4 regions of the Pseudoduganella aquatica genome follow, and region 2 is predicted to be linked to each of the others. Evidence: riboswitches for the same ligand, from Rfam matches in the RefSeq annotation. Region 2 holds a riboswitch; each other region holds the start of a gene.
The links. Region 2 has a riboswitch for cobalamin ahead of KT882_RS02295 (cobaltochelatase subunit CobN). Riboswitches for the same ligand answer to the same signal wherever they lie in the genome.
Positions count from the first base shown of each region.

Region 1: linked by a shared signal. The riboswitch ahead of KT882_RS18025 (TonB-dependent receptor) and the one ahead of KT882_RS02295 (cobaltochelatase subunit CobN) in region 2 are both predicted to bind cobalamin.
Region 3: linked by a shared signal. The riboswitch ahead of KT882_RS09375 (TonB-dependent receptor) and the one ahead of KT882_RS02295 (cobaltochelatase subunit CobN) in region 2 are both predicted to bind cobalamin.
Region 4: linked by a shared signal. The riboswitch ahead of KT882_RS21130 (CoA-acylating methylmalonate-semialdehyde dehydrogenase) and the one ahead of KT882_RS02295 (cobaltochelatase subunit CobN) in region 2 are both predicted to bind cobalamin.

Region 1 covers NZ_CP086370.1:4,037,800-4,041,969, reverse strand. Annotated here, with positions in the region: gene KT882_RS18035 (hypothetical protein) at 1-124, shown strand, start outside; gene KT882_RS18030 (hypothetical protein) at 94-1,056, shown strand; cobalamin riboswitch at 1,051-1,268, shown strand; gene KT882_RS18025 (TonB-dependent receptor) at 1,345-3,342, shown strand; gene KT882_RS18020 (hypothetical protein) at 3,347-3,529, opposite strand; gene KT882_RS18015 (IS30 family transposase) at 3,681-4,170, shown strand, end outside.
Region 2 covers NZ_CP086370.1:508,625-512,794, reverse strand. Annotated here, with positions in the region: gene KT882_RS02295 (cobaltochelatase subunit CobN) at 1-1,676, opposite strand, end outside; cobalamin riboswitch at 1,744-1,961, opposite strand; gene KT882_RS02290 (hypothetical protein) at 2,175-3,689, shown strand; gene KT882_RS02285 (DCC1-like thiol-disulfide oxidoreductase family protein) at 3,661-4,068, shown strand; gene KT882_RS02280 (iron-containing alcohol dehydrogenase) at 4,078-4,170, opposite strand, start outside.
Region 3 covers NZ_CP086370.1:2,128,188-2,132,357, reverse strand. Annotated here, with positions in the region: gene KT882_RS09375 (TonB-dependent receptor) at 1-1,660, opposite strand, end outside; cobalamin riboswitch at 1,728-1,981, opposite strand; gene KT882_RS09370 (M1 family metallopeptidase) at 2,043-4,170, shown strand, end outside.
Region 4 covers NZ_CP086370.1:4,735,427-4,739,596, reverse strand. Annotated here, with positions in the region: gene KT882_RS21135 (acyl-CoA dehydrogenase family protein) at 1-989, opposite strand, end outside; gene KT882_RS21130 (CoA-acylating methylmalonate-semialdehyde dehydrogenase) at 1,000-2,505, opposite strand; cobalamin riboswitch at 2,655-2,871, opposite strand; gene KT882_RS21125 (serine hydrolase domain-containing protein) at 2,902-4,077, opposite strand; gene KT882_RS21120 (MFS transporter) at 4,124-4,170, opposite strand, start outside.

The DNA.
Region 1 (4,170 bases), 3.3 Mb from region 2:
GCTTTGCGGGCGCATGCCCGGCACGCGGGGGTACTGCTGTCGCCGCTGCCTCTGGTCGTTCTGTCCTTGGGCGGAGCGCGTGGCGCAGCGGTCGTGTTCGGTGCGCCGCTGGAGGAGAGGCTGAAGAGTTTCGTCATCCTGTCGCCGCTGAACCTGCAGCACACGCCGATGGACCGCTACCTGGCCCCGGCACTGGCGGCCGCCATTCTCGCCAGCGTCCTGCTGCTCGCCCTCCGTTGCGCGATGGCGCTCGGCAGCCGGCGCGCCGATACCCGCAGTTGGGCCGCGCTGCTGCTGTTTGCATCCTTGCTCGCCCTGGCCTTGGCCTTCCCGGATACCATGGGCGGTGGCTGGACCCATTACCGCCGCATGCAGATGTTTCCCTATTTTGCAGGCCTGCTGTGCATGGCCTGTTTGCCCTTGCCGGCCAGCGCAAGGCGCGCAATGGCGGCGCTGGCCGTCGTGGTGTCGCTGGCGCTGATGGCGGGCGGCACCTGGCGCCAATACCGCATCAAGCAGCAGCTGGCGCCGTTGGCGGAGGTGGAACAGCTGGTGCCGCCGCATTGCACGGTGCTGCCGCTGGTGCTGGACGACGGAGGCGCCTGGGCCACGGGCATGTCCTTGCCGCCCAAGTATCGCCCGTTCTTCCAGGCCGCCAGCCGGCTGGAGTTGCGCGGCGACCGCGTGGCGCTGTTCAACTATCTGGCGCGGCTGCAAGTCTATCCGGTGCACTTCGTGCCGGGGCAGGACACGCAGGCGCTGCTGTTCCATTGGCGCCCGCAGCAGGAAGCCACGGACTTGGCGCGCATCGATATTGCGGGATACGAGCAGGCCAGCGGCCAGGCGGTGGACTACGTGCTGCAATGGGGCGCGCTGGCGTCGGCGCCGGCGCCCTTGCAGGCGGAAGTGCTGCGCGCCACGGCAAGCTACACGCCGGTCTATGCCACGCCTGACGGCAAGGTGAGGCTGTTCCGGCGCAATGCGGCCAGGGCCTCCTACGCCACGCCCCGCAGCCGCTGCACCGCACTGGACTCGCGCAGCTTGCCAACCGTATAATGCGCCCGCTCTGGTGCCCGCGCGCGAAATCTCGCCCGCAGTTAAACGGGAAACACAGGCTGCGCAAGCGGCCGGGTGTGCTGCCCCCGCAACGGTTAGCAAGCGCCGTCTCTTGACGGCAGGCTGTCTCTCTACACCACTGTGCTTAGGCATGGGAAGGTAAGACAGTCACGCTTGCGAGCCCGGATACCGGCCAGGGCAGGTGGAAGCGGCCGCGCAGGCGGCGCTTTCTTACGCAATCGCGCCTACGGGGAAGTGGGGAGGATTGCCGTTCCGTAGGATCATTCCATGTTAGATTTTCCAATCGAAGGCCCGGTTGCGACCGTGCAGGTGCAAGCGCATTACAACAACAGCGTCGGCACCTCGGACGCCGCCAGCCAGGGCGTCGTCACCGCCGCGCTGATCGCCAACCGGCCCGCACTGCGCCCCGGCGAGCTGCTCGAATTCGTGCCCGGCGTGATCGTCACCCAGCACAGCGGCGACGGCAAGGCCAACCAATACTTCCTGCGCGGCTTCAACCTCGACCACGGCACCGACTTCGCCACCTACGTGGATGGCATGCCCATCAACATGCGCACCCACGCGCACGGCCAGGGCTACACCGACCTGAATTTCCTGATCCCCGAACTGGTGGACCGCATCAGCTACAAGAAGGGCGCTTACTATGCCGATGAAGGCGACTTCGCTTCTGCCGGCGCGGCCCGCATGGCCCTGGCCAACAAGCTGAAAGACGGCACCGCAACGCTGACCGCAGGCGAGGGCCAGTACCTGCGCGGCCTGGTGGCCAACTCCACGCCGCTGGCAGGCGGCAACCTGCTGTACGCGCTGGAACTGGCGCACAACAACGGCCCGTGGCAAGTGCCCGAATCGTTCCGCAAGCAGGCCGGCGTGCTGCGCTACAGTGCAGGCCCCAAGGACGACCAGTACAGCGTTACCGCCATGGCCTACAAGGGCGCATGGTACGCCAGCAGCCAGATCCCGCAACGCGCGGTTGACAGTGGCGATCTCGATCCTTACGGCACGCTGGATCCTACAGACGGCGGCGTCACATCCCGCTACAGCCTGTCCTTCGGCATGAACAAACGCAGCGCCGACAGCCAGTTCCAGGCCAGCGCCTACGCAGTCCGTTCCGCCCTCACGCTGTACAACAATTTCACCTACTTCCTCGACGACCCGGTCAACGGCGACCAATCGCGCCAGACCGAGCGCCGCAAGATGCTGGGCTTCGACGTGTCGCAAACCTGGTTCGGCAAGCTGGGCGAGCGGGACATGAGCAACCGCATCGGCCTGCAGGTGCGCCACGACGGTATCGCACCGCTGGCGCTGTACAGCACCGTGCGCCAGCAGATCCTGCGCACCATCACCGAATCGGCGGTGAAGGAGGACAGCGCCGGTCTGTGGTTGGACAACACCGTGCAATGGACGCCCTGGCTGCGCACCGTGGCCGGCGCGCGCTACGACAGCTACCGTTTCGACGTGGCCAGCGACATCGCCGAGAACTCCGGCAAGGTCAACGCGCACATCGCCTCGCCCAAGCTGGCCGTGGTGCTCGGCCCATGGAAGCAGACCGAGTTCTTCCTGAACGCCGGCTCCGGCTTCCACAGCAACGACGCGCGCGGTACCACCGTGCACCTGACGCCCAAGGAGCGCGAGCCTGCCGAGCCGGTCACACCGCTGGTGCGCACGCGCGGCTCCGAAGTGGGCCTGCGCACCGAGCTGGTGCCCGGCCTGCAAAGCTCGCTCGCCTTGTGGCGTTTGCGCTCGGCCTCCGAACTGGTGTTCTCGGGCGACGCGGGCGACACCAGCGCCAGCCGGGGCAGCAAGCGTTCGGGCGTGGAGCTGAACAATCATTACATCGCCAGCAACTGGCTGCTGTTCGACCTGGACCTGGCCTACTCGCGCGCCCGCTACACCGAGCGAGACGAGGCCGGCGACTACATCCCCGGCGCGGTGGGCAAGGTGGCCTCGTTCGGCGCCACCATTACCGAGCTGGGCCCGTGGTCCGGCGCCTTCCAGATGCGCTACTTCGGCCCGCGCCCGCTGATCGAGGACAACAGCAAGCGTTCCGCCTCCAGCGCCATCGCCTACCTGCGCACCAGCTACCGCATCGACCGCCGCTGGCAACTGTCGCTGGACGTGTTCAACCTGTTCGGCCGCAAGATCAACGACATCGACTACTACTACGATTCGCGCCTGCCCGGCGAGCCGGCGGAAGGCGTGGGCGACATCCACTACCACCCCGCCGAGCCGCGCTCCTACCGCCTCACGCTGCACACCACGTTCTGACGCTTCACGCCCACAAGCGCCGGCGGATCATGCCGTGCCGGTCCAGGTAGGCGCTGGCGGCGGAATGGTACAGCGTGTGCAAGCTGGCGAACCAGTAGGAGTAGCGGTTGATGGCGGCGCCGCGCCAGTGCAGCACAGACCACAAGCCAGCGAGTGCGGCGATGCTGTAGGCGGCGCTGGTGATCATGACTGTTACCGTGAATGGCGATATCAGGCCCAATTCGCTTTCCAGTGGCTTCATGACTGGCAGGATGAATACCAAGACAGCCAGCTTTCGGATAAGCAAGATGGGTGTTCTCAAAGACCAAGTGCAACACCTTTTGCTGTAAGGTGCCGCCATGGCGAGAATCTACAAACATTTGACAACCCAGGAGCGCGCTGTCGTCATGACCATGCGCGACGACCAGTGCTCCACCCGATCCATTGCTAAACGCCTTTGTCGTTCTGCCAGCACGATCAGCCGCGAACTCAAGCGCACCAGCGGCGTCGGAGTCTATGACGCCGACGCCGCCCATGCGCAGTGTCAAGCCCGGCGCGTGCTGCCACGCCGCCTGCCGAAACTGCATCCGGACGGCGTGTTATTCCAGGTGGTCCGGCATCACCTGAATCTTTTCTGGTCACCGCAGCAAATAGCGCGCAAACTCAAGGCCCTTTGGCCAGACGACCCTACCGCGACCGTGTCCCACGAGACTATCTACAACGCCATCTACGTGCATCCGCGCGGTGAACTCAAGCGCGAGTTGATCGCCTGTCTGCGCCACCACAATCAAGTCCGCAAACCCCGCAGCCGGGGCACTGACCGGCGCGGCCAAATCCCGGATATGCAAA
Region 2 (4,170 bases):
TCGGCCAGGCCTGCAATAGCCGCTTCGCGCTGCGGATGGTCCGCGCCTTCCACCAAATGCTGCAGTTCCTTGATAATGACCTCGGCCTGCTTGCGGCCCAGCGCGCGTTCGCCGTTCGCTTCGGCCTCCAGCACGTCGGCATGCAGGCGGCCCAGCAGGCCGCCGGTCATTTCGCCCTGCACGCGCGGCGGCAGCGTGGCGAACCAGCGGCCATAATCGGCCGCGCTCACGCTGTTCACGGTGCCGCTCAGTTCACGCAGGGCGGCGCGATCCTCCGGCAGGTTCACGCCGTGCGCCATGATCATGTCCAGCAGCGCCTGCGGCGATTCCGGCAGCGGGCCGGTGCTGTAGCCCGCCGCCTTCATCGCATTGAGCATGTCGAACAGCGAGGCCGGCACGTCCAGATTATCCGCGCCGATGTTCTGGCGGCCCGGCGGGTGGTTGTAATAGATCAGCGCCACGCGCTTGTCGCGGTTGGCCTTCACGCGCAGCGCCAGCCAGCGGCTCACGCGCGCGCCCAGGCGCCCGGCTTCGTCGGCCAGCACCACCGGCGGACGGTTTTCTATGCCGGTCTGCTTGTCGCGCTGCGGCTGGCCCAGGGCCGCCACCACGATGGGCTGGCCTATGCCCTGCAGCTCCGGCAGCGCCACGCGGTACTGCACCGAGTCCGGCGGCAGGCCGTCCGGCGACAAGCGCCATTGCACGGCGCTACGGTCGGACAGGCGGATGGCCTTGAAGACCGGCACATTGAGCCGCTTGAACGCTTCGGTGACCGCTTCTCGCCCTTCGGCCGCGCCCACCACAAAGTCCTGCAACACCACCAGCGCCGCCGGCTGGGCCGGTGCGACCAGCTCGGGCAGGCGCTCCAGCGCCTCGCGCGAGGCGCCGCCCCAGCGCGTGAGCACCTGCACGCAGGGCTGGCCGCGCTGTTCAATCTGCCGGCACACGGCGGCGGGAACCACGCTATCCATATTGGACAGGTCCAGCACCACCACGGTGGGCTGCGCCTTCAGGCCGAGCTGCGCAGCCTTGCCCCAGGCCTGCGCATCGGTCAGCTCGCGCTGGCCCACGCGCACGCGCAGCGTTGGTTCAGGCTGCGGGTCCGCAAGCTTCATGGCCGGATTGAGAAGATGCGCGAACAGCGCCGCCGTGTTGTCCACGCCGCCCGCCTGCCAAACCTGGCGCGCCGCCAGCCAGCGGCTCGCGGCGGGGTCGGCCTGCGCGGCTTTCAGGGCGGCGGGCGGCGGCGCTTCGGAGGACAGTTCGCGCAGCGTGTCCGGCGAAAAGGCCTGCAGGCTGGCACGCCCGTCGCGGCTCATCAGGCTCAGGCTCGCTTCGCCATTGAAGGCCAGCACGGCGGTCTGCGCGCGGAGGTTGCGCGGCAAGGCGTCCTTCAGGCGGCGCGCGGGGTCGCCGAACAAGGACACGGCCAGCACGCTGTCGGCCTGCTTGATCCAGAGGCCGGCGTCTCGTTCGCTGGCGGCCATCCACTGGGCCGGCGTGCGCAGCACGATGCGGTCGCCGGGATGGCTGGCCAGATGGCGGTGCGCGGCCTCGATGGCGGCCGGCGCGGCGCGCTCGGTGACGATGGCGAACAGATTGGCCGCAGGCGCGTGCGCACAAGCGCAGGCGCACAGCAGCGCTGCGGCTAGCCGCAGGAGTATGGAAGTGCCCAATTTGAACTTTAGCAGTGACTGCGCGCCAGGCGCGCAGGAAAACAGGAAAAACCACACCCCGGGTTTTGCACAATCTTCGTGACTGGCCGGTCTTCTGGCTGGCCTTCATCCTTCCCTGACCCTGCCTTCCCGTGCAATGCACAGTGGCGTTCGGTCAAAGTCGTCAGGCTTACAGCAGCGGGGGCTGCGCCGGACTGGCCCGCAATGAAAATCGCGCGCGTCACCGGCTTCCCGTTTCACCCTCCAGCCGACAAGCGGGAGGGCACCATTCACGTAATGCCGCGATTCTACCGTACCCGGCGTCTACATTGAACAAATTTGAGCAAGGTCATGAAACCCCTTCGTCGCGCTGGACGCGCGCGACCATGCGCATTATGGTTTTTGCACCGCATGGAAAAGGTAGGCCATGAAACCGTCCACTTGCAGCGCCATCGCCCCGCCCGGGGCGGAGATTGAACCGGCCGCAAACTGGCCCACCCTGCTGGCGGTGGCCGTGTTTTGGCCGTCCTGCTACAGGGCCACTGGCTGGCCCTGGGCCTGCTGCGCAGCTATCCTTCCGCCACGCTGCTGGCGCTCTTGGCCGTGCTGGCCTTCTGCATTGCGGCGTCCGGCATGACCTACGAAGCGGCGCCCCGGCCGCTGCGCACGCTCATGCGCGGCCTGGGCATTGCCTGCGGCCTTTACAGCATCCTGCTCTACCCTTCGGTCCCGGCGATTGCGCATGACTTCAATGGCTGGAGCCAGTTCATGCTGTCCGCCGCATGGCTAAGCGCGGGACTGGCGGCGCTGCTGGCCATGCAACGCCCGGCCTGGCTGCTGTACTGCGGCTTCTACGTCTACTGGATCAAGCATGCGGCGGGCTATATCACCGGCTTTCCCTACGAGACGCTGCTCGACGTCTATCCGCTGATACAGCTGCCGGCCTACCTGGCCGTATCGCTGCTTGCGCTGGAGCTGGTCAAGCGCGCATGGCCTGCGTGCCGCAAGCACCTGGCTGGCGCGGCGCCCTACTGGACCGTGCTGTTCATCGCCATCGCCATGCAGGCCGCGAACTATTTCTATTCCTCGCTGGCCAAGGGCAACCTGGATGGCGGTGTGCTGGACTGGGTGCTGAACAACGAAAACCGCAACATCTATCACATCGCGCTGCATAACAAGCAGCTGCTATGGGGCGACTGGACGGCGCTTACCGGTGCGGTGTCCAGCCTGCTGCAGCTGGTGGGGCGGCCGTTCGCGGTGGGCGTTTTCCTGATCCAGCTGTCGGCCATACTGGTGTTCTCCAACCGGCGCCTGCTGCTGCTGCAGTTCGCCTTGTTCGACCTGATGCATCTCGGGATTTTTGTCCTGGTCGGCGCGAATTTCTGGACCTGGTTCATGGTGAACCTGTCCATCATCGCTGCGGCGTCGCAGCTGCCGCGCAGCGCGTTCAACTGGCGCACGGGCGCCGCGGGCGCGCTCGCCATTGCGCTGTCGCCGCTGTTCGCGCATGTCGCCAGGCTGGGCTGGTATGACAGCCTGGCCGTCAACGAAGTGTATTTTGAAGTGATGCAGAAGGACGGCGGCACAGCGCGGGTGCCGTCGACCGCGTTCGGCTTTTATTCCTATCCGATAGCGCACATGAGCTTTGGCCTGCCGCCGGGGAACTACCTGCCCACGGCCACCAACGGCGGCACCTTGTCCTCCGCCGTGTTGCGCCAGTCCTACCGCTGCGATTTCAGCAGTTCGGCGCCCGCTGCAGGCGCGGCCTGGAACGGCGCGGCGCTGTCGGCCTTTATCCGGGGCTTTCACCGCCAGGTGCTCGGCAAGACGGGGCCGGACGGGCGCTGGTCGAACCAGCTCTACCCCCATCATTTCTGGAGCGCGCCGTCGGTGGAGCATGCATTTGCGGGCGTCGACATGCGCAGCGTGGACGCGTATCGGCTGGTGGTAGAGTCGGTATGTCTCGACCCGGACAGCGGCGCCCTGAAGCGAAAGGTCTATCACAATGAATATCGTATCGGCCTTGCAGGCTGAGTATCCCGGCGGCCTGGTGATTGTGTACGACGGCGAGTGCCCGTTCTGTGCCAGCTATGTGCAGGTGCTCAAGCTGCGCGAGTCCGCCGGTCCGGTGCACCTGGTCGATGCGCGCGCCCGGCCTGTACTCGCCGGCATGCTGCGGGAAAGCGGCTATGACCTGAACCAGGGCATGGCCGCGCTGTACGGAGGACGCATCTACTACGGCGCCGAGTGCGTGCATATGCTTGCGCTGCTGAGCACCGAGTCCGGCGCGTTCAACCGCATCAACAGCGCCGTGTTCCGCTCGCGCGCCCTGTCCCGCGTGCTGTACCCGGTGCTGCGCTGCGGACGCAACTTCACGCTCAGGCTGATGGGACGCAAGAAGCTGCCGGAATAGACCTCTTTGCTACAGGCCCGCTTCGAGTATGCGGCGGCTCGTCTCCAGCGTCACGTCCTGGCGTTCGCCCAGGGCCGTCATGCCATGCGCTTCCAGCTGGCT
Region 3 (4,170 bases), 1.6 Mb from region 2:
CGCCTTCGGTGAAGGTGGCTTTCACGCGCTGGTAGTGGCCGCTCAGCGTCCAGTCGCGCGCCAGCTCGGCGCTCGCGTCCAGCTCGAAGCCCTGGCGCTTGGTCGGCGCCAGGTTGGTGTTGGCGCCAAAGCCGAACGCGCCGGCGGTCGGATCGTAGTAGATCTCGTTGCGCAGCTCGTGGCGGAACACGCGCGCCGACAGCTTGGCGCCGCCGTCGGTGTAGCTGGTGCCCAGTTCCAGGTCATGCGAGGTCTGCGGCTGCAGCACGGTGTTGGGCACCAGGGTGTAGCCGTTTTCATCGGCATTGGCCACGCGGTAGCTGTGGCCGGCCTTCGCGTGCAGCGTGGCTTTCGACGACAGCGCGTAGCTGCCCTGCACGTCCCAGGCGTTCACGCCCTGGGTCACGTCGTAGTTGGCAACCGACCAAGGCGACGGATCGGCGTTGGTCTTCTCGAACAGCTCGCGGCGCACGCCTGCGGCCAGGCGGAAAGCGTCCCACTTGACTTCGTCGCGCAGGTACAGCGCCTTGGATTTCTGCGTGGCCTTGCTCGGGCTGGAGCCCTTCTGCTCGCGGGTCCAGTCGATGAAGTCCACGCCCGCCACCGCTTCGTTCAGCACGCCGCCGAACTGGCCCAGCTTGCGCACGCGCGGCGAGAACTGGGTCTGCTTGCTTTCGTAGTCCAGCACGGAGGACGTGGTGCCGTGGAAGTAGGTCGCTTCCAGCTCCTTGCGGCGGTGCGACAGCTCGGCGGCCAGGTCGTAGCCCGCGCGCTTGGCTTCGACGAAGGCGGTGAAGCGGTCGCTATCGAGGGCGCCGAAGTCCTTCGGCGTGGCGGCCTGGCGCGGGTTGGCGTCGAACTGGGCCTGGCTCAGCGATCCGGCGAAGCGCGAGTCCTGGCGGGTGCTCGACAGGCGCACGCCGGCGCGGCCGTCGGTAAAGCCCACTTGCGAGCCGGCGTTCACGCTGCGCGATTTGAAGGCGTTGTTGTCGCGGTAGTTGTCGGTGTCCAGCGCGCCGCCGGACAGGTCGAAGGCCCAGTCGCCGGTGCTGTGGGTCAGCGCCGCGCGGCCTTCGCGCAGGCCGAACTGGCCCACTTCGGCGTACACGCTGCCGTGCGTGCCGGCATTGCGCGCACCGGGGCGCTTGGTGATGATCTGGATCACGCCGCCGGTGGCGCCGTCGCCGAACAGCACGCTGCTGCCGCCGCGCGTGATCTCGATGCGTTCAACCGAATCAACCGGGATGGTCGACAGGATGGCCGAGCTCAGTTCGTTCTCGGACAGCCGCACGCCGTCCAGCAGCACCACCATGTTCTGGCTGCTGTTGGTGCCGAAGCCGCGCAGGTCCAGCGCGAAGTCCGGGCTGCCGTCCAGGCTCTGGTGGCCCAGCACGCCGCCGATCTTGCGGATGGCCTGGTTCACGTCGCTCACGCCGGCGCGGCGGATCTCGGCCGCGCTGATGACGGTGGCGCCGATGGGCAGCAGCGACGGATCGCTGTCGAAGCGCGCGCCGGTCACCACAACGGCGGCCAGGGCATCGCCCGCGATCTGGGTTTGCGCCATGGCGGAGGAAGAAACGATAGCGGCGGAGAAGCACAGCGCCACGGCAAGCGCCAGCGGCGACGAAGCCGGCGCGCGGCTAGAATTCGAGAAGGTCATGTTGTACTTTTATGCGTAGTGAGCATCCGCCTGCGTCCCCGCAGGCCGGATTCAACGAAAGGCTTTCGGCGCTTTCACCTGTTTGGCCGGTATCCGGGCTGGCAAGACGGGACGGGATCACCTTCCGGCGCGGGACTGGCCTGCGCAGTGGTTGTCGATCCAGCCTGCCGCGCATGCATTGCAGAAGCGCGGCGCTTGCGTACCGTTGCGGGGGCAGCACACCTTGGCCGCCGCGCTGCCAAAAAGCGCCGGCTGCCTTGTGTTTCCCGTTTAACTGCGTCCAAGGGCATGGACGCGGGCACCAAAACGCCGCCATTATACTCCCGGCCCCGTATGGATGATTTTGTTGGCAAATAATTACGTGCTTCGTTATAGTGGCGCCATGAACGCACACTCCTACCGCAAGCCAGCCATCGTCCTTGCCGCCCTCGCCGCCGCCACGCTGGCCGTGCTGGCGCTGGCGCAAGTCCAGGTCATCGCCATCCCCGAGCCGTACACGGACACCGGCATCCCCTTCGCCCCCGCGCAGGCAGGCGCCGTGGCCGCGCCCAGCGCGCCGGACGCCTGGGGCGGCCCGCGCACCGGCAGCGAACCCACCCTGTCCGACCGCGTGGTGGACTACAAGATAGCCGCCACGCTGGACCCGGACAAGCACACCGTGGACGGCAAGCAGCAGCTCACCTGGCGCAACCGCAGCGCGCATCCGGTGCGTACGGTCTACCTGCACCTCTACCTGAACGCCTTCGAGCATGCGGGCACCACCTTCTTCACCGAGCACCGCGCCAGCGGCGGCGGCATGTTCAGCCGCGATCCCAGAGAAGGCGAATGGGGCCACATCAACCTGCGCAGCGTGACGCAAGGCGGCGCCAAGGTGGAACAGTCCTTCGTGCAGCCGGACGGCGGCCCGGCCAGCGACCGCACCGTGGTGCGGCTGGACCTGCCGCAGCCGGTGCAGGCCGGCGCCTCCACCACGCTCGATATCGACTTCCACAGCCAGCTGCCACGGCTGCTCGCGCGCAGCGGGTACTTCGGCAGCTTCCACCTGGTGGCGCAATGGTTCCCCAAGATAGGCGTGCTGGAACTGGCGGGAGAACGCGGCGCCACCAGGCCGCGCTGGAATGTGCACGAATACCACGCCGAGTCAGAGTTCTACGCGGACTTCGGCAGCTACGACGTCAAACTCACCGTGCCCAAGGACTACACGGTGGGCGCCACCGGCGAGCTGCAAGGCGCGCCGGTGGAAAAGAACGGCATGCTCACGCACCACTACGTCCAGGGCGACGTGCACGATTTCGCCTGGACAGCGGACAAGCGCTACGCAGCGCCGCTGATGGGCAGCTGGAGCGGCGCGGGCAGTCCGCCGGTCAGCATCAAGGTGCTCTACATGCCGGAGTTCGCGGCCAGCGCCGCGCCATCGCTGAAAGCCGCGCAGGACGCGCTCACCTACTACTCCAAAACGCTGGGCCCCTATCCCTACAAGACGCTGACCGTGGTGCTGCCTCCGCATAACGCAAGCGAGGCGGCGGGCATGGAGTATCCGACCTTCTACACCGCCGACAGCTACGCCACGGTGGATCCGAAATCGCGCCAGGAATTCGAGCTGGACCTGGTCAACATCCACGAATTCGGACACGGCTACTTCTACGGCATCCTCGCCTCCAATGAATTCGAGGAACCGATGCTGGACGAAGGCCTGAACGAATACTGGAATATGCGCATGGCGCGCGAACGCGGGCAGCTGCTGCATCCGGCGCCGCGCTGGCTGCGCGCCATCGGCGTGTCGCCCGGCTTTGACGGCTTCCACTTTGAACTGGGCGGCGCGGTGCGCGAGAACCCGGCCGACCCCGCCGGCCAGAACGCGTACACGCGCCTGCAAGGCATAGGCCCGGCCTACAACCGCAGCGCCACCATCTTCCACGACCTGGAAGCGCAGCTGGGCAAGCAGGCCACCGAGCAGGCCTTCAAGGAATACTACCAGCGCTGGCGCTTCCGCCACCCCAGCACCGCCGACCTGCGCGAAACGCTGGCCCAGGCCAGCGGCCAGCGCGCGCTGGTGGAGCGCGTGTTCGCGCAGCAGGTCTACCGCACCGGCAAGGTGGACGACCGCGTGCAGTCCATCAGCAGCGAAGAAGTGCTGCCGCAGCCGGGCAGCGGCATCGTCAACGGCAAGCGCGTGGAGCTGACGCAGGACCAGGTGGACAAGCAGATCGACGATGCGCGCGAAAAATGGGAGAAAGCCCATCCCGACGCCAAGCACGGCGCAGGCCCCTACCCCTACCGCACCGAAGTGGTGGTGCGCCGGCGCGGCGAGGCCGTACCGCAAACGCTGCTGGTGCGCTTTGCCGACGGCAGCAGCGAAACCGTCAAATGGGACCCGCAGAACGGCGAACGCTGGGAGCGATTCGTGTGGCAGAAGCCGGTGAAAGCCGTGTCGGCCGAACTCGACCCCGAGCGCAAGCACCTGCTCGACACCAATAAACTCGACGACAGCCGCACCGTCAAGGCCGACG
Region 4 (4,170 bases), 2.6 Mb from region 2:
CAGACGTTGAAGCCGGTGTCGGTCGCCAGCCGCTTGGCCATGGCGCAGTAGATGCCGGCGTTGGCGGCGCCGCCATCGAGCTTAGTGGCTGCCAGGCGCACCATCTGGCGCGCCGCCACCAGGCCGGTCTGCATGTCGGCCAGCTTGAACTGCAGGGCCTGGAAGTCGCCCAGCACGCGCTTGAACTGCACCCGTTCGCCCATGTGGCGCTGCGCGCTGTTTAGCGCAGCCTGCGCCGCGCCGATGGAGCAGGTGGCGATGTTGATGCGGCCTCCGTCCAGCCCGCGCATGGCGAGCTTGAAGCCGTCACCCTCCCGGCCCAGCAAATGCGAGGCGGGCACGCGCACGCCGTCGAAGCTGATGGCGCGCGTGGGCTGGCTGTTCCAGCCCATCTTGTCCTCAGCGCGGCCATAGCCGACGCCCGCGCTGCCGGCAGGCACCAGGAAGGCCGAAATGCCGCCCGCGCCCGCACTGCCGGTGCGCGCCATCACCACCAGCGCGTCCGTCGCGCCCGCGCCGGAGATGAAGGCCTTGCCGCCGGTGATGACGTAGTCGCCGTCCTCCAGCACGGCGGACGTGGTCAGCGAGGCCGCGTCCGAGCCGGCGCCGGGTTCCGTCAGGCAGTAGGAGGCCAGCTTGCGGCCGGAGGCCAGGTCCCCTATCCATTCCTCCCGCACTTCGGGCTGCGCCCACTGCGCGATCATGGCGCTGGCCATGTTGTGGATTGTGAGATAGGCCGTGGTGGAAGGGCAGGCGCGCGCCAGCTCCTCGAACACCACGGTGGCGTCCAGGCGCGACAGGCCCAGGCCGCCCATGGCCTGCGGCACGTACAGGCCGCAGAAACCCAGCTCGCCCGCATGCGCAATGGTCTGGCGCGGGAAGATGCCCTCGGCGTCCCAGCGCGCCGCCTGCCCGGCCATTTCGCGCGCGGCGAACTGGCGCGCGGCGTCCTGGTAGGCACGCTGGTCCTCGTTCAGTTCGAAGTCCATGACGGCCTCCTTACTTGAGCGAGATGGTCGTGTTGACGCCCGCTGTCACGGCCGCGTCGTCGAACCAGCGCGCGGTGATGGTCTTGGTCTGGGTGTAGAAGGCCACCACCTGCTTGCCGTAGGGACCAAGGTCGCCCAGCTTGGAGCCGCGCGAGCCGGTGAAGGAGAACAGCGGCACCGGTACCGGGATGGGCACGTTGATGCCGACCTGGCCGGCGTCCACGTCCTCCTCGAAAGTGCGGGCCGCCGCGCCGGACTGCGTGAACAGCGCCGTGCCGTTGCCGTTCGGGTTGGCGTTGATGATGGCGATGGCTTCCTTCAGGCTGGCGGCGTGCATCACGCACAGCACGGGGCCGAAGATTTCCTCCTTGTAGACTGCCATCTCGCGCGTGACGCCGGAGAACACGGTGGGGCCGACGAAGTTGCCGTTCTCGTAGCCGGGCACCACGGGGCCGCGCCCGTCCAGCTCCAGCTTGGCGCCTTCCTCTATGCCCTGGCCTATGAGCTGCTGCACGCGGGCCTTGGCCTTGCGCGAGATCAGCGGGCCGATGTCGGCGCCCGGTTCCGCGCCGGCGCTGATCTTGAGCGTCTGCGCTTTCTTCACCAGCTCCGGCAGCCATTGCTGCGCCTCCCCGACCAGGATCACCACCGACAGCGCCATGCAGCGCTGGCCCGCCGCGCCGAAGGCGGCGCCGGCCAGGTTGTTCAGGGTCTGCTCGCGGTGCGCGTCCGGCAGCACGATGGCGTGGTTCTTCGCGCCCATCATGCACTGCGCACGCTTGCCCGCCAGCGAGGCGCGCTGGTACACGTGCGTGCCCACCGTGGTGGAGCCGACGAAGGAGACGGCCTTGATGTCCGGATGGTCGCAAATGGCGTTGACCACGTCCGCGCCGCCGTGCACCACGTTGAGCACGCCAGGCGGAATGCCGGCTTGCAGCGCCAGTTCGGCCAAGCGCATGGTCACCATCGGGTCCTGCTCGGACGGCTTGAGGATGAAGGTGTTGCCGCAGGCGATAGCCATCGGGAACATCCACAGCGGGATCATGGCGGGGAAGTTGAACGGCGTGATGCCGGCGCACACGCCCAGCGGCTGGTGCACGGTGTAGGTGTCCACGCCGCCGGCCACGTTGCTGGCCAGTTCGCCCATCTGCAGCTGGCCGATATTGGCCGCATGCTCCACCACTTCCAGGCCGCGGAAGATGTCGCCCTCGGCGTCGGCCAGGGTCTTGCCTTGCTCGGCGGTGAGCAGGGCGGCCAGTTCCGCCATGTGTTCGCGTATCAGCGCCTGGTATTTGAGGAAGATGCGGGCGCGCGCGCCGATGGGCGTTTTGCGCCAGGTCTGGAAAGCGGCTTTCGCGGCGGCGGCGGCTTGCGCCATTTCGTCCGGCGTGGCGTGCGGCACGCGCGCGATCACTTCCTGGGTGGCGGGGTTGACGACGTCGCTCCAGTGCTCGGTGCGCGACTCGACGAGGGCGCCGTTGATGAGGAGTTTGACGGTAGGGATAGCAGTAGCCATGGTGTGTCTTCCTTGATGGGCGGCGCGTGCGTCATTGCGCGTGTTGCGCCGCCAGTCTGCAAAAGTAAGCCGGACGGCGTCTTGCGCCGCGCGGCACCCGCCACGCGCCTTCCGCACGTGGCCAGACCCGGCGCCGCCATGGAGCGGGCGGCGCTGAAGATCAACAGGCCGGTATCCGGGCTTGCAAGTCTTGCTGCTTCGCCTTCCCAGTCTCGTGGACCAGTGGCATGGATGAAGCAGCCGCACTTGCCTACCGTTGCGGAGGCAGCAGGGGCTTGGGGGCGCACCGCATCGAGCGCGCCGACCACTTTCCCGTTTAACGCCGGACAAGAATTTGCCCGGCGCACCTGTTAAATAAAGATTAGCATAACAATTGACGTTTACGTTAACGTAATTTCATTTATCGCTTGCCGGGGACTTCAAGCTGCGCACGATGGCGTCGCGCAGGGTGAACAGATGGCGGTTGCCGTCAAACTCCGCTTTGGGTGAATTGCCGGTATGGACGATGATCACCCTGGCCAGCGGATCGATGAAGATGTTTTGCCCGTTCGTCCCCCAGAAAAACGATCTGCCCCCGGCCGCCTGCGGAATCCAGGTATGCAGGCCGTAGTAGGGCGGCCTGGGCGGCTGCGGCTTGTCCGGGCGGAGCGCGGTCATGGCTGCGATCCAGTCCGCAGGCACCACCTGCTTATCGCCGATCCTGCCCTGATTCATCACCAGGTAGCCCAGCCGGGCGTAGTCGCGCAAGGTGGCGGCGAACTGGCCTTGCACGCCTTCTTCGCCGTTCTGGTTCTTGATCCAGTGCGCGCTGCTTTCCGCGCCCATGGGGATCCAGAGCTTCTGCTCCAGGTAGCTGGTGAGATCCATGCCGACGCGCTGGCGCAGCATGGCTCCCAGCATGGCCGTCTGCGCGCCGTTGTACTGGAACTGCGTGCCGGGCGCCGACGAGCGTTCGCGCTTGCCACGCAGGTAGTCGCGCACGTTCTGCCGTGGCGACACCATGGGATTGGTGGCGCGGTTATCCGCTTCGGCGCCGGGTTCGAATGAATTGACCAGGGCGGCGCCCGAGGTCATCCGCAGCAGGTCTTCCACGGTGGCCGGGGCGAAGGCGCTGTCCTTGAAGTCGGGCAGTACCGCGTCCACGCGTTCGCTGAGCGAGAGCTTGCCTTCCGAGACCGCGATGCCGACCAGCAGGGCCAGCACCGTTTTGGACATGGATGCGGACAGCAGTTTGTCGGCGGCGCCGCCGCCTTGCAGGTAGCGTTCAAAGACGATGTCGCGGTCCTTCAGTATCAGCAAGCCGGTGGTGCAGAATTTGCCGAGATAGTCGTCCAGCGTCGCAGCGGCGCTTTCTCCGGGCAGCTTGTAGCTGACGCTTTTCAACGGTGCGCCCAGCCTCAGCGCCAACGGCGCGGGCGACGCGCTTGCCGTGTTGTTCGGATAGCTGCGCTGCGGGTTGCGGAACACGTCCAGGCATCCGCTCTGGGCGTGGGCCGGCGCCTGCATGGCGACGAAGGCAAGGACGGCAAGCAGCGGGGCAATGCGGGCTTCGGTGCGGGGCGATGGCGTCATGGCTGGTCTCACGGGAGTAGCGGGACATGATATCCCAATGTGCGCCTCACTCCCGCTGCGATTGCGCTCGGATGGCGAGCAGGTAGAAGGCCA